Regions from separate parts of the Megamonas funiformis genome, predicted to be linked through region 2. Evidence: riboswitches for the same ligand, from Rfam matches in the RefSeq annotation. Region 2 holds a riboswitch; each other region holds the start of a gene.

Region 1 (3,218 bases), 350 kb from region 2:
GACCATTTTGAATGCCTTGAGCTAAAGCTTCAATCGCTTGAGGTTGGTCGCCTGTAGGTTCAAAAGGTGCTTCTACTTTAAAGGGAATTTTATTTTCAGTTTGTAATGTATTTAATTTTGGTATGTGTACCATAAAATCATCTCACTTATAATATTAATATTTAGCTTTAATGATAAATGGAGAAGAATATTTTTTCAATATCATGATATAATTATTTTAATAAACTAAGAAAAGAGGTTATAAACATGATTTTTGGCAATCTTAAATACGCAGATAAGTATGATTTTTTGACAGAAAAAATTAAAGCTTGTTTTACTTATGCAAAAGAACATGATTTAACTGCATATGAAAAAGGTAGTTATAAAATAAATGGCGATGAGTTTTTTGTTAATATCGAAAACTATGCTACAGTAAAACGTGAAGAGCGCTTTTGGGAAGCACATAAAAAATATATTGATGTGCATATGATTATTGAAGGCAAAGAAAGTATTGATGTGAGCTTTTGCGATGATATGCAAATAAAATCATTTGACGAAAATCGCGATTTTGTGGAATTAATAGGTGAAGAAAAAGCTAATGTTAACTTAATTAACAAAGGTGATTTTCTAATTTGTTATCCAGAAGATGCTCATCGTACTGCTATTATCTGTCAACAAAGTCAAACTATAAAAAAAGCTATCTTTAAAATTAAATTATAAGAAAAAAATAGCATGCTTAGGATAATACTTAAGCATGCTATAAGCATAATAATACAACAATATAATGATTAGTTTGGAATTTTGAGCAATGATTACTTTATGTTTGCTGAAGACATAAAGTAAAACCGATAAATAAAAAACCCCTTTTCGCTTTGAAAAGAGGTGAATAGACACATTGAGTAAATTCTAAAATTTACTGTCTAATCTCCTCCCCATCGCTCGCAGGTATGGCAATTAAAATAAATTAATTGCACACGGTGATTGTTAATCAGGCAGTTCTCCTGACTCGAGTTCATTACTATATCCAAGCCTTCCCAGTTTCCCAGTGACATAAATTTGGATAAGTTCCCTCATACAGTGGCGGGACCGTTTCAGCTTAATAATAAATTACGTACTGAATTCCCTATTAAGTCCAAATGGACACCTGATTCATTGAACTATATTCAGTTCTTTTTTAGAATATCACTATATAGAATTTGTGTCAATACTCTATATAAAATAATTATCTTAAAAGTATTTTAATTTATCGTTGACAAATATATAAAATAAAAAGTATAATAAAGGCGACAAGTTGATAATGAAACCTTATAGGTGCATATTTATGCTTAATAGGGAAGACGGTTAAAATCCGGCACGGTCCCGCCGCTGTAAAGAGGAGCAAACTTCATGAATGTCACTGGGAAACTGGGAAGGCGAAGTGAGCAATGATACTGAGTCAGAAGAACTGCCTATAAGAAGCATCGTCGTTTGACCTGCGAGAGACGGGGAGAGATGTAGTAGAATGTATATGTTTTTTATACATGTAAATTCTAATTATAATTTTCTACCGTTTTTCATATATTGTTTATGAAAAGCGGTTTTTCTGTTTATAGAGATAATCCATGAAGATGGCTCATGATTATCTTAAGCAAGTGCCATCGATGTATCATATTAATTTGTTGTAAATTATGTTTAATTTACTGAAAAATTTAATCATTATTATGATTAGCATAAATACTTGAATAATTTAATAAAAATGGTAAATAATATTTGGGGAATATATATTACCAATCCAGCCATCACTAAATTTAGTGATGGCTTTTTTATAAATTTTATATTTAATATCTAGGTAGGAGGAACTCGAACCATTTATTAGATATATAAGAGTATTTATTAACTATTCAATAATAGTATTAAATTATCCCCTTAAATGAAAATGCAGAAGTAGAGAAGGGAAATTATTATATATGGAACAAGATAAAACACTTGGCGAAGAAATTCGACAAGAAGAACAACAAGAACAAGATATTCCTGCTGTTACTTTTGATGAGTTTGAAATTCCTTCATATGAAGAATGGAAAGAAGCTGTAGTGGCATTATTAAAGGGAAAACCTTTTGAAAAAAGTATGTTTACTAAAACTTATGAAGGTATTACATTAAACCCTATTTATCGTATGGAAGATTTAGAAGGGTTAACTCATAATAAGACTTATCCAGGAATGGAAAGTAATTTACGTGGAGCTAATGCTAGTGGTTATATACATAAACCATGGACAATAGCTCAAGAGTGTGATGCTAAAACTCCTAGTGAAGCCAATGAAATGGTAAAATATGAATTATTAAAAGGTTCAACAGCTGCAAGTGTAGTTTTGGATACAGCAACACGTAAAGGTTATGATGTAGATACAGCTAATAAAGAAGAAATCGCAGATATTGGTGTTTCTTTATCGACTTTATCAGATGTAAATAAATTATTAGATGATGTTGATTTAGAAAAATTTGAAATTGATATTTATGCAGGTGCTTCTAATATAGCATTACTTTCTGCTGTTGCAGTGGTGTGTGAACAGAAAAAATTATCACTAAAAAAACTTCATGGTGCTATTACAGCAGATCCTATTGGAGAATTAGCTTTAGATGGAAAGCTTACACGACCTCTTGATGAATATTATGATGAAATGGCTCATAGTATTTGTTGGGCAGAAAAATTTGCACCAGAATTAAAGACTGTAGTAGTAAATACAGATGTTTATCACAATGGTGGTGCAAATGATATCCAAGAAGTAGCATATGCCATGAATGAAGCTGTAACATATATGAAATCTATGGAACGACGTGGCATTGATGTGAATACTTTTTGTCGTCATTTACGTTTTCATTTTAGTATAGGTGCAAATTTTTTTATGGAAATTGCTAAATTACGCAGTGTGAAAATGATTTGGGCTCAAATTGTTAAAAATTGTGGTGGAGATGATATAGCTCAAAAAATTAATATATATGTAAGTACATCGTCTTTTTGTCAAACAGTATATGATCCTTATGTAAATTTACTTCGTGCAGCTACACAATCATTTTCTGCTGTTGTTGGTGGTATGGATGGTATGTTTGTAAAACCATTTGACCATTGTATACGTCCTAGTGATGAATTTTCTCGTCGTATTGCACGAAATATTCAAATTATGGAGCAACATGAATTTAATTTTATTCAACCAATAGACCCTGCTGGTGGTAGTTGGTATCTTGAACCATTGACAGAAGAG
Region 2 (3,218 bases):
ACTTCCACCTAAAATACCAGCAATAGCAATTGCTAAAATTACACCTGGGAAAGACAACATAATATCAGCTAAACGCATCAATACAATTTCTACTTTACCACCAAAATAACCTGATAAAATACCAACTAAAGAACCAATAGTAGCCGTTAATATAACTAAACAAATAGTCATAAATAATGAAGTTTGTGTACCATAAATTATTCTGGAAAAGGTATCTCTACCTAATTTATCAGTACCTAAAATATGTTCACCGCTTGGCATCTGCAATACATTGGTCATATTCGATTCATAAGGGTCATGCGTAGCAATAATAGGTGCTAATATAGCAATTAGAATTACTAAAAAAACCAAAAATGTATATACAGAAAATAATTTATTATTCTTTATAAATTTAATCATCTTGAATCTCCTTTTTTCAGCCTAGGATCAAGATATGTATACGATAAATCTACTAAAAAATTAATTACTGTATACACAATAGAAATCCATAAAACAAATCCTTCGATTAATGGATAATCACGCATAGTAATAGCATACACTGCCATTCTCCCCATACCTGGCCAAGCAAAAACTGTTTCAATAACAGCAACACCACCTAATAACCAACCAATGGACATACCTAACAAAGTTATTAAAGGTAAAATTGCATTAGGCAAAATATGTTTCCATAAAATAGCTTTTTCAGACAATCCTCTAGCTCTAGCACCTATTACATAATCTTGATGTAATTCATCTAAAATAACAGTACGCACTTGCCTAGTATATTTTGCCGATTGATAGATAGCTAAAGTAAGTGCTGGTAACACTAATCCACTTGGTGTTACACTAGCAGTAGCTATAGGAAATAATCCCAATTTTAAGCCAAAAATATATAATAAAATCAATCCTACCCAAAAACTTGGCATAGATACACCAATAAAAGAAAAGATTCTCACTAAAAAGTCAGGAATTCTATTGCGATGTGTAGCGGAAAAAATTCCCAAAGGAATGGAAATAATTATAATTAAAATAATTGTAGTCAAAGCTAATAAAACAGTCCCTGCAAAACCTTCCATTAACTTATCTATTACAGGTTTTTTTCCTGAATAAGAAATTCCCATATCGCCTTGTGCTACACCTAAAAGCCAATTGCCATATTGTACAAGAAATGGATCATTAAGTCCCATTTCTTCACGAGTTTGCTCTATTATTTCTTGAGAAACAATAGTATCTGAAGCCTCTAAAACCATGGCTGCTGGATCACCAGGTGATAAATAAGTTAAACAAAATGTTAAAAAACTAACACCAATTAATGTAATTACTAATTGAATTAAACGATTTATTAATCGTTTCAAATTAAAACAACCTCCTTATTTTTTTCATTATTATAGATTAAAAAGCTCCTCTCCTTTCTTCCGTTAAGGCAAACAAAAAAAGTCTGCCTTTGCTAGCAGACTTTTAAGAGAAACATACAATTATAAATATAAGAAAAAAAGCCTAATTCTTATAGAATTAGGCAGTATTATACAATATTTATATCTGTATAAATCGCCTTCCCATCGCTCGCAGGTAATAACAGTGATTATTAAATAGGCAGTTCTCCTGGCTTAGAGTCATAGCTATTCACGCCTTCCCAAGAAAATGATTTATTCTCAGTGACATAATTGTGAAATCGCTCGTCTTTACAGTGGCGGGACCGCTCCGGCTTATACCGAATTCCCTATTAAGTCTGTATAGACACCTATTCTATCTATATTTTATTACTTATGTTTTATGTTATCATTAGTGTTAATCTTTGTCAATTATCTTATAATAAATTTCATTAATTTTATTATTACTAAAAACTTTATATAAGATATATAGTTTTTGTAAAGCTGTTAACTTATTGGCGGATTGATAAAAAAATTTAAAAATTATAGCCACAAAAAATCTATTTAAAATAGACTTTTGTATATTATTTTTCTCATAGCTTATTGTTTTTATAGATGATATAATTATGAATATAAAATTTATAATTGTTATCAATATTATAATATAAAGAGAGGGATTTTCATGTATGAAGATTTAATTGAAGAAAAAGTTTCTTCCGAAGATATTTTTGATGGGGTATTACTTCATGTAAAGCGTGATTATGTAAAATTACCAAATGGTAATAAAGCTGTTCGTGAATGGATAAAACATCAAGGTGCTTCTGCTGTTATTCCTGTATTGCCAAATGGTAATATTATTTTAGTGCGTCAATATCGTTATCCTATCGGCAAAGTAACTTTAGAAATTCCTGCTGGCAAATTAGATAGTGTAGATGAAGACCCATTAATTTGTGCTAAACGTGAATTATCTGAAGAAACAGGTTATACTGCTAATAAATACACACAAATTCATAAATTAGCTACTACTGTTGGTTTTTCTAATGAATGGATTTATATTTATTTAGCACAAGATTTAGTAAAAGGTAAACAACATACTGATGATGATGAATTTATAAATCTAGTAGAAATGCCACTAAGCGAAGCTGTCGATTTAGTTAATAAAGGTGAAATTTTTGATGCTAAATCTGTTGTTGCTATTTTAATGGCAGAAAAATTGTGCAAACAATAATCTATTTATATTTGTTATTTAAAAATTTAGGAGGTATTTAATGTTTGGTTTTGGTCCAGATATGATTTATGCAATCCCAGGTTTATTGATTGCATTGACTGTTCATGAATATGCTCATGCTAAGGTTGCTGATAATTTAGGAGATTTCACTCCTCGTATGAATGGCAGATTAACTTTAAATCCTGTAGCTCATATTGACCCTATTGGATTGATTATGTTATTTTTTGCTCAAATAGGTTGGGCAAAGCCTGTACCAATTAATTTAAATAATTTTGATGATTGGCGTAAAGGTGAAATGCAAGTTTCCTTAGCAGGTCCATTAGCTAATTTAATCACAGCTTTTGTAGCTTCAATATTTTTTGCTCTTTGTTTTAAATATAGTTTTGCTCCTCATTGGCTTGTTATGGTATTACAATTAATTATTATTTATAATGTAAATTTCGCTATTTTTAATTTAGTACCTATTCCACCACTTGATGGTTCTAAAATCTTATCTTCTCTATTACCAGGTAGATTAGCTTATAAATATCAATCATCTGTAATTAATCGTTATAGCTTTTTTATTCTAATCGCTCTTGTTTTTACTGGAATATTGGGTTTTATTATTCACCCTATCAGTAACTTTATTATAAGCATTTTAA
Region 3 (3,218 bases), 400 kb from region 2:
CGCTACCATATAATACAGACGCTGAGCCTTTTAAAACTTCTATACGCTCAATATTTTCCATATCACTAACTAAATGAAATGGATATGTTTGTCCTGTACCTGTCATTGATACACGAACACCATCAATCAATACTACAACTTGATCAGAACCATTTATTCTAACTTTTGACATACTATACCCAGGTAAATTATAATCTAAAAATTGTATACCTGTCACAGTACGCAGAGCCTCTTCTATAGTATTATAATGCATACGTTCTATATCTTCTTTTGTTATTACACTAATGTTAGCATTAGCATCCGTTAAATTTTCTTCTCTTTTTGTAGCTGTTATAACTACTTCATCTAAATTATAAGATTTTAACTGTTCAACTGTTTCTGTTGCTTCAGTTGCTCCTACATAATTATTGCCTAAATTTAAAGTTGCTAAACATATACACATAGCTAATTTTTTCTTTGATAAATTCATTTCACACTCTCCATATCTATAATTCATATAAGTTTTTATAAAAAAAAACGACTACAATATATGCAGTCGTTTTTTTCATAACTGCATGACAAAACAGTGCTAATTATAAACATATAAATAATATCTACGTTTATTTGCACTATTCAAATTTGTACATCGCAAATTATGAACATAAAAATGGCGCCCTGACTAAGATCTATGCAATATTATCCCTTTGCGAGAGGATACTGATAATACTGCTCCCAACACAGTTGCGGTACAGCTCTAGATTCTCACTAGATTCCCCATATAATTTCTCTATTTATTTAAATTAAATACAAAAAAGCCTTTTGTTATCAACAAAAGGCGTAATTATGTAAAAACTTCACCATACCGTCTCTCGCAGTAACTTTTATTGGCTACTAAAATTAGGCAGTTCTTCTGGCTCTGCTTCACCGCTCATCTTGCCTTCCCAGTTTCCCAGTGACATATTTAAGACTCGCTCCACATTACAGCTACGGGATAGCACAGGTTTCACACCTGTTTCTCTATTAAGTATTGCTACACCTAACTTTATCTATATTTATCTTTTCATAGATTGTATTTATCTATTACAATTTTGCATTATAAATGATAATATAGTTAATGTCAATAAAAATTTAATCTAATTTTAATCTTTTATCAAATACTATTGTTTTTTTTTATAAAAAATGCTATACTTCTATGCAACAAATGAATAATTCATAATTTAGGTGTACTTTGTACTTAATAGAGAAATCGGTATAAGCCGATGCGGTCCCGCCGCTGTAAGGACGAGCTATATTTCATTTATGTCACTGGGAAACTGGGAAGGCGAAATTATGCAATGACTCCAAGCCAGAAGAACTGCCTATATTATCTTTCCGATTCCTGCGAGTGACATGGATAGGAAAATATATAATATTGCTGAATTTAAATTTATTTTATATATTTATGCCTTCCTTTCTTTTCAGGTTAGGAAGGTATTTTTATTTTTAGGAGGTAATATTTTGTCTGATGTATTAATGTATTTTGAAAAAGGTGGATTAGTAATGTATCCACTACTTATTTGTTCACTAGTTATTATTTTTATTGCTATTGAACGATATCTGTTTTATAAATCTATTGATTCTGGTCATTTATTTACTAAACAATATTGCGATATTCTATCTGGAGAAACGCTAGAAAAAGCTTTTGAATTTGCTAAAACACATAAAGGAGCTTGTGCTAATATTCTAACTCAAGCAAGTCCTTTGCCTACAGTAGAACGTACTGAGGCTTTTATGGAAATGAAGGGTAATATTGTAATGTCTCGTTTACGTGAAAAATTAAGTTATTTAAGTGTAATTACCACATTAGCTCCACTTTTAGGACTTTTAGGAACTATTGTTGGTATGATTACCACATTTAGTATTTTTAATATTCAAGCTGGTCAACCAATGGCCATTACAGGTGGTATCGGTGAAGCTCTAATTGCCACAGCTTCTGGTCTTTGTGTGGCAATTTTATCTTTATGTGTTCATTCTTATCTCTCACATAAAATGAACAATATTATCACTAATATGGAACAATGTTTTTCTGCTTTATCTGAGGCTAAAGTCAGAGGTGCTAATAAATGAAATTAAGAAATTATCGTGAGACTAAACAACCTGATTTAAATATCATTCCAATGATTGATATTATGTTTTTTTTATTGGTATTTTTTATGCTTAGTACGATGTACATGGTAGAACAAAAAACTATTCCTGTAAATTTACCACAAGCTACTTCTGCTGCTATTGATAACAAAACTAATTTTACGGTAACCCTAAAGGATGATGGTAGTATTTATCTAGAAGACCAACAAACAGATATTCAAACATTATTAATGCAAGCAACTAAAGAGCAAAAAAATAATCCATCATTTGCTATTATTATTCGAGCAGATAAAGATATTAATTATGACAAAGTAGTTTCTTTTATTGATACATTAAAAAAAGCTGGTATCACTCGTTTTGGTTTAGCAACAAATGGAGCGGGTGGTAATTAATGGATGAACAAAAACGAAAGAAAATCAGTATAATTGGTTCATTTTTATTTCACATATTTATATTTCTTTTTATTTCTATCACTGGATTATTAAAATTCACTACTCTACCACAATATGATGAAATTGTGGAAATAACTTCTGTAAGCGGAAGTGGTGGAGGCAGTGCATCAGCGAATATCACAGACTCTACTTATACACCACCTTTAGAGCCTGCGCCAGTAGAGCAAGCTCCTATAACTCCAGATAGTATTTTACAACATTCTGACATAGCTACCACTAATGTAACTTACGAACAAATTCAAGAATTACAAGAAAAAGTGGAAAAACATGAAATAACTACAGAGGAAGCAGTAATTGCTCCACCAATAAATAATAACGTTGAACATTCTAATCATCATAACGGTAATAATGCTACTATAAATACTAATGATGATACAGGTTCTGGTAATGGAGCTGGTACAGACTCTGGTTCTAGTGAAGGAACAGGTGATGGTGAAAGTTCTGGATCAGGCAGTGGTTCTGGTGTAGGAGATAGCGATGGTAACGATGATAATGATGATAATGTTTATAGTAACCCTGCAATTCCTCCCAGAATAATAAAAAGTCCTACTCCAAAGTATCCTATTAAAGAACGCAATAATAAAATTGAAGGCGTATCCATAGTACGTTTTCTTATTGGTAAAGATGGCAGTATAGAATCTGCTGAAATAATTTCTTCTTCAG
Region 4 (3,218 bases), 400 kb from region 2:
TCATCCCAAGCAGGAGAGCCTGGAAATGGCACAAAACTACCATCATCTGCTACCCAATCTGGATATCTATCAACACCCCAATAATGATGATCTTGATCATAAAAACGAATAAAGCTTTCCATACCATTTTCTTTATCAAATGTATATGTAATATCAATATCATTATTACGAAAAGCATTATATGAACCACTCAAAGCATCTAATACAAATAAATTTCTATAACCTGGATTCGTAGTATTACCAAATTTACCATCTTCGGTATCTTGAATAATTCTATTCCATTCTGTTTCATTCCAAAAACGATAATCCGGCGCAGTAATTGGATAGCCATCTTTGCCATTTCTATGATTATACCAAATACGTAGGTTTTCTGTATCACTAAAATCTTTATCTATGCGTATATTAGCGCCTTCTTCTTTAAATTCTGTACCCCTATAAGTATAATTTCCCCCAGTAAGACCATCTTTATATTTTGTATCGCCAGACATTTCACGATCCAATGATATAAAATATTTCCATGATTTATCATCACCAGCAGAACCAGAATAAGTTACATTATAATTATGTTTTTTCCATGAACCAGTAGAAAGATCAATAGTTCCTTGATTTTCATCTGCTCCTTTACGAGTAATAATATTAATTACTCCACCTGTAGCATCAGCTCCATAAACTGAAGCGCCAGGACCTTTAATTACTTCAATTTTTTCTACATTATTAATATTTACTACTTGATTTAAATCAACCATCGTTCTAGTCCCACTAGCATTAGAACTACCAAAACGAGTACTAGTAGCATTATCAACACGACGACCATCCACTAAAACAACTACACGAGAATCACCATTAATTGATAAACTATTATTATATGGTGCATAGCCATATTCTCCGCCCCTATATCCAGGGTTTTGAAAAGTCACACCAGGTATACGTTTAATAGCATCTGTCAAATCTTGATAATGACGTTTTTCAATTTCTTCACGAGTAATTACTTTTACATCTCCACCTGTACGATAATAAGACTGTTCTGTAATAGTATTACCAAATTGATCTTTTGTAGCATCCGCTTCTACTACTACAGCATCTAAAGTATATTCATTTAAATTTTCATCAAATGCCGCTTCGGAATATGTTGTCCAATTCATAATACCAAGAATTACAGCAGCTACTAGATATTGTTTTTTTAATCTCATTTTTAAACCTGACTTTCTTAATTAATATTTCAAAAATTTACTCCATTTATATAAGAAAAATTATAAATAGCATCTACATTCCAATCAGTCCAATTACCATCAAATTTACCTAAATTAAAAGTAATTCTTTTTTTACTATTTGGTGCTATCTTGCACATAGGCATTTTTTCTGGTTGTCCTATATATTGATAAGAAGTTCCATCATTATTCATAAATGTAATAATAGCTGTGAAATTATTTAATCTAGTAATTTTCAAATCATTTCGTAAATTCTCAAATTCTCCACTCATACATAAATTTTCTCCATCTTTCCATACTTTATAAGTTTTCCATTCTAAAATCATAGTATCTGATGAAGTTTCTGCTGCAAAACTAACTGTTGGAAAAATCATTATCAATAATAAAAAAATAATACATACTTGTCTTTTCAAAAATATCCTCCTCTCTATTTAATTAATTATTATGGTGCTTTATCAAATATTATCATCAAAAATATTCTAATATTTAATAACGAACCAAATAAAAAACCTTTCTGCTTAAAATACAGAAAGGTTTTATTTATAAGTAAAAAATACCTTTTTGCTGTATGCAAAAAGGTATAGTTATACATATTCTTCACCATACCGTCTCTCGCAGTAACTTTTATTGGCTACTAAAATTAGGCAGTTCTTCTGGCTCTGCTTCACCGCTCATCTTGCCTTCCCAGTTTCCCAGTGACATATTTAAGACTCGCTCCACATTACAGCTACGGGATAGCACAGGTTTCACACCTGTTTCTCTATTAAGTATTGCTACACCTAACTTTATCTATATTTATCTTTTCATAGATTGTATTTATCTATTACAATTTTGCATTATAAATGATAATATAGTTAATGTCAATAAAAATTTAATCCAATTTTAATTTTTATTATAATCCATCAATAAATTTTCCTGCCAATGATTAGGTAAATATCTAATATTAATACTACCATTATTTAACATTTCTACTTTTGTTTCTACTTCATATATATCTTTAATAAAATTTTCTGTTAACAATTTTTTAGGACTTCCTTCGCCTACAATTTTGCCATTTTTTAGTGCAATCAATCTATCACAATACATAGATGCTATATTCAAATCATGAATAGCTGCTATTACTGTTAAATTTAGACTTTTTACAATATCCATTATTTGTAATTGATATTTTATATCCAAATGATTTGTTGGCTCATCCAAAACTAAACACTCTGTTTCTTGAGTTAAAGCTCTAGCTAAAATTACACGTTGTTGCTCTCCTCCAGATAAAGTAGTAAAATTTCTTTCAACAAAATCTTTTAATCCTACTTTTTCTAAAGCATTTCTAGCTATTTTATAATCAATTTCATTATCTCTTTCTAAAATTTTTTTATGTGGAGAACGACCCATTAATACTACATCTAAAACTTTAAAGTCAAAATTATAAAAATTATGTTGAGCTACTACAGCTAAATCTAATGCTGTCTGACGAAAAGACAATTCATCTATATTTTTTCCATTAAATAAAATTTTGCCTTCACTAGGTTTCAATATACGGTAAATACATTTTAAAAAAGTAGATTTTCCACTACCATTTGGACCTATTATTCCTAAAAACTCTTTATTTTTTACATCTATGTTTATACCCTTTAAAATTTCTTTATTCCCAATAAACTTTTTTACTTGTTCACTTATTATTTCCATTTAATTACCTCCAAAACCATATGTCTTCTTTATCATTAAATAAACAAAACAAGGAGCTCCTATCAAAGAAATCAAAATACCTATAGGAATTTCTGTAGCTGGTAATAATGTTCTACATAAACTATCTGCTATTAATAAAAAAATCGCTCCAGTTATTGCACAAAAAGGCAATAAAATTCTATGTTCTGTGCCAATCAACATACGTACTATATGTGGCACTATTAATCCTACAAAGCCAATCATTCCTGCTGAAAAAACTACCATAGCTACTAATAAAGCACTACCTAATAAAAAAACATATCTATATTTTGCCAAATCTGTTCCTAA

What was found. Region 2 has a riboswitch for cobalamin ahead of nikB (nickel ABC transporter permease). Riboswitches for the same ligand answer to the same signal wherever they lie in the genome.
Region 1: another riboswitch for cobalamin. It lies ahead of GXM21_RS04390 (methylmalonyl-CoA mutase family protein); the one in region 2 lies ahead of nikB (nickel ABC transporter permease).
Region 3: another riboswitch for cobalamin. It lies ahead of GXM21_RS08380 (MotA/TolQ/ExbB proton channel family protein); the one in region 2 lies ahead of nikB (nickel ABC transporter permease).
Region 4: another riboswitch for cobalamin. It lies ahead of GXM21_RS08350 (hypothetical protein); the one in region 2 lies ahead of nikB (nickel ABC transporter permease).

Annotation. Positions count from the first base shown of each region.
Region 1 is NZ_CP048627.1:897,402-900,619, forward strand. It holds gene uvrB (excinuclease ABC subunit UvrB) at 1-133, opposite strand, end outside; gene GXM21_RS04385 (NanQ anomerase/TabA/YiaL family protein) at 247-699, shown strand; cobalamin riboswitch at 954-1,142, opposite strand; cobalamin riboswitch at 1,272-1,445, shown strand; gene GXM21_RS04390 (methylmalonyl-CoA mutase family protein) at 1,926-3,218, shown strand, end outside.
Region 2 is NZ_CP048627.1:1,245,372-1,248,589, reverse strand. It holds gene nikC (nickel transporter permease) at 1-399, opposite strand, end outside; gene nikB (nickel ABC transporter permease) at 396-1,334, opposite strand; cobalamin riboswitch at 1,555-1,739, opposite strand; gene GXM21_RS06310 (NUDIX domain-containing protein) at 2,032-2,577, shown strand; gene GXM21_RS06305 (site-2 protease family protein) at 2,618-3,218, shown strand, end outside.
Region 3 is NZ_CP048627.1:1,648,794-1,652,011, forward strand. It holds gene GXM21_RS08375 (TonB-dependent receptor plug domain-containing protein) at 1-469, opposite strand, end outside; cobalamin riboswitch at 629-815, opposite strand; cobalamin riboswitch at 863-1,034, opposite strand; cobalamin riboswitch at 1,182-1,355, shown strand; gene GXM21_RS08380 (MotA/TolQ/ExbB proton channel family protein) at 1,477-2,085, shown strand; gene GXM21_RS08385 (ExbD/TolR family protein) at 2,082-2,495, shown strand; gene GXM21_RS08390 (energy transducer TonB) at 2,495-3,218, shown strand, end outside.
Region 4 is NZ_CP048627.1:1,641,344-1,644,561, forward strand. It holds gene GXM21_RS08345 (TonB-dependent receptor) at 1-1,190, opposite strand, end outside; gene GXM21_RS08350 (hypothetical protein) at 1,220-1,621, opposite strand; cobalamin riboswitch at 1,835-2,006, opposite strand; gene GXM21_RS08355 (ABC transporter ATP-binding protein) at 2,091-2,891, opposite strand; gene GXM21_RS08360 (FecCD family ABC transporter permease) at 2,892-3,218, opposite strand, start outside.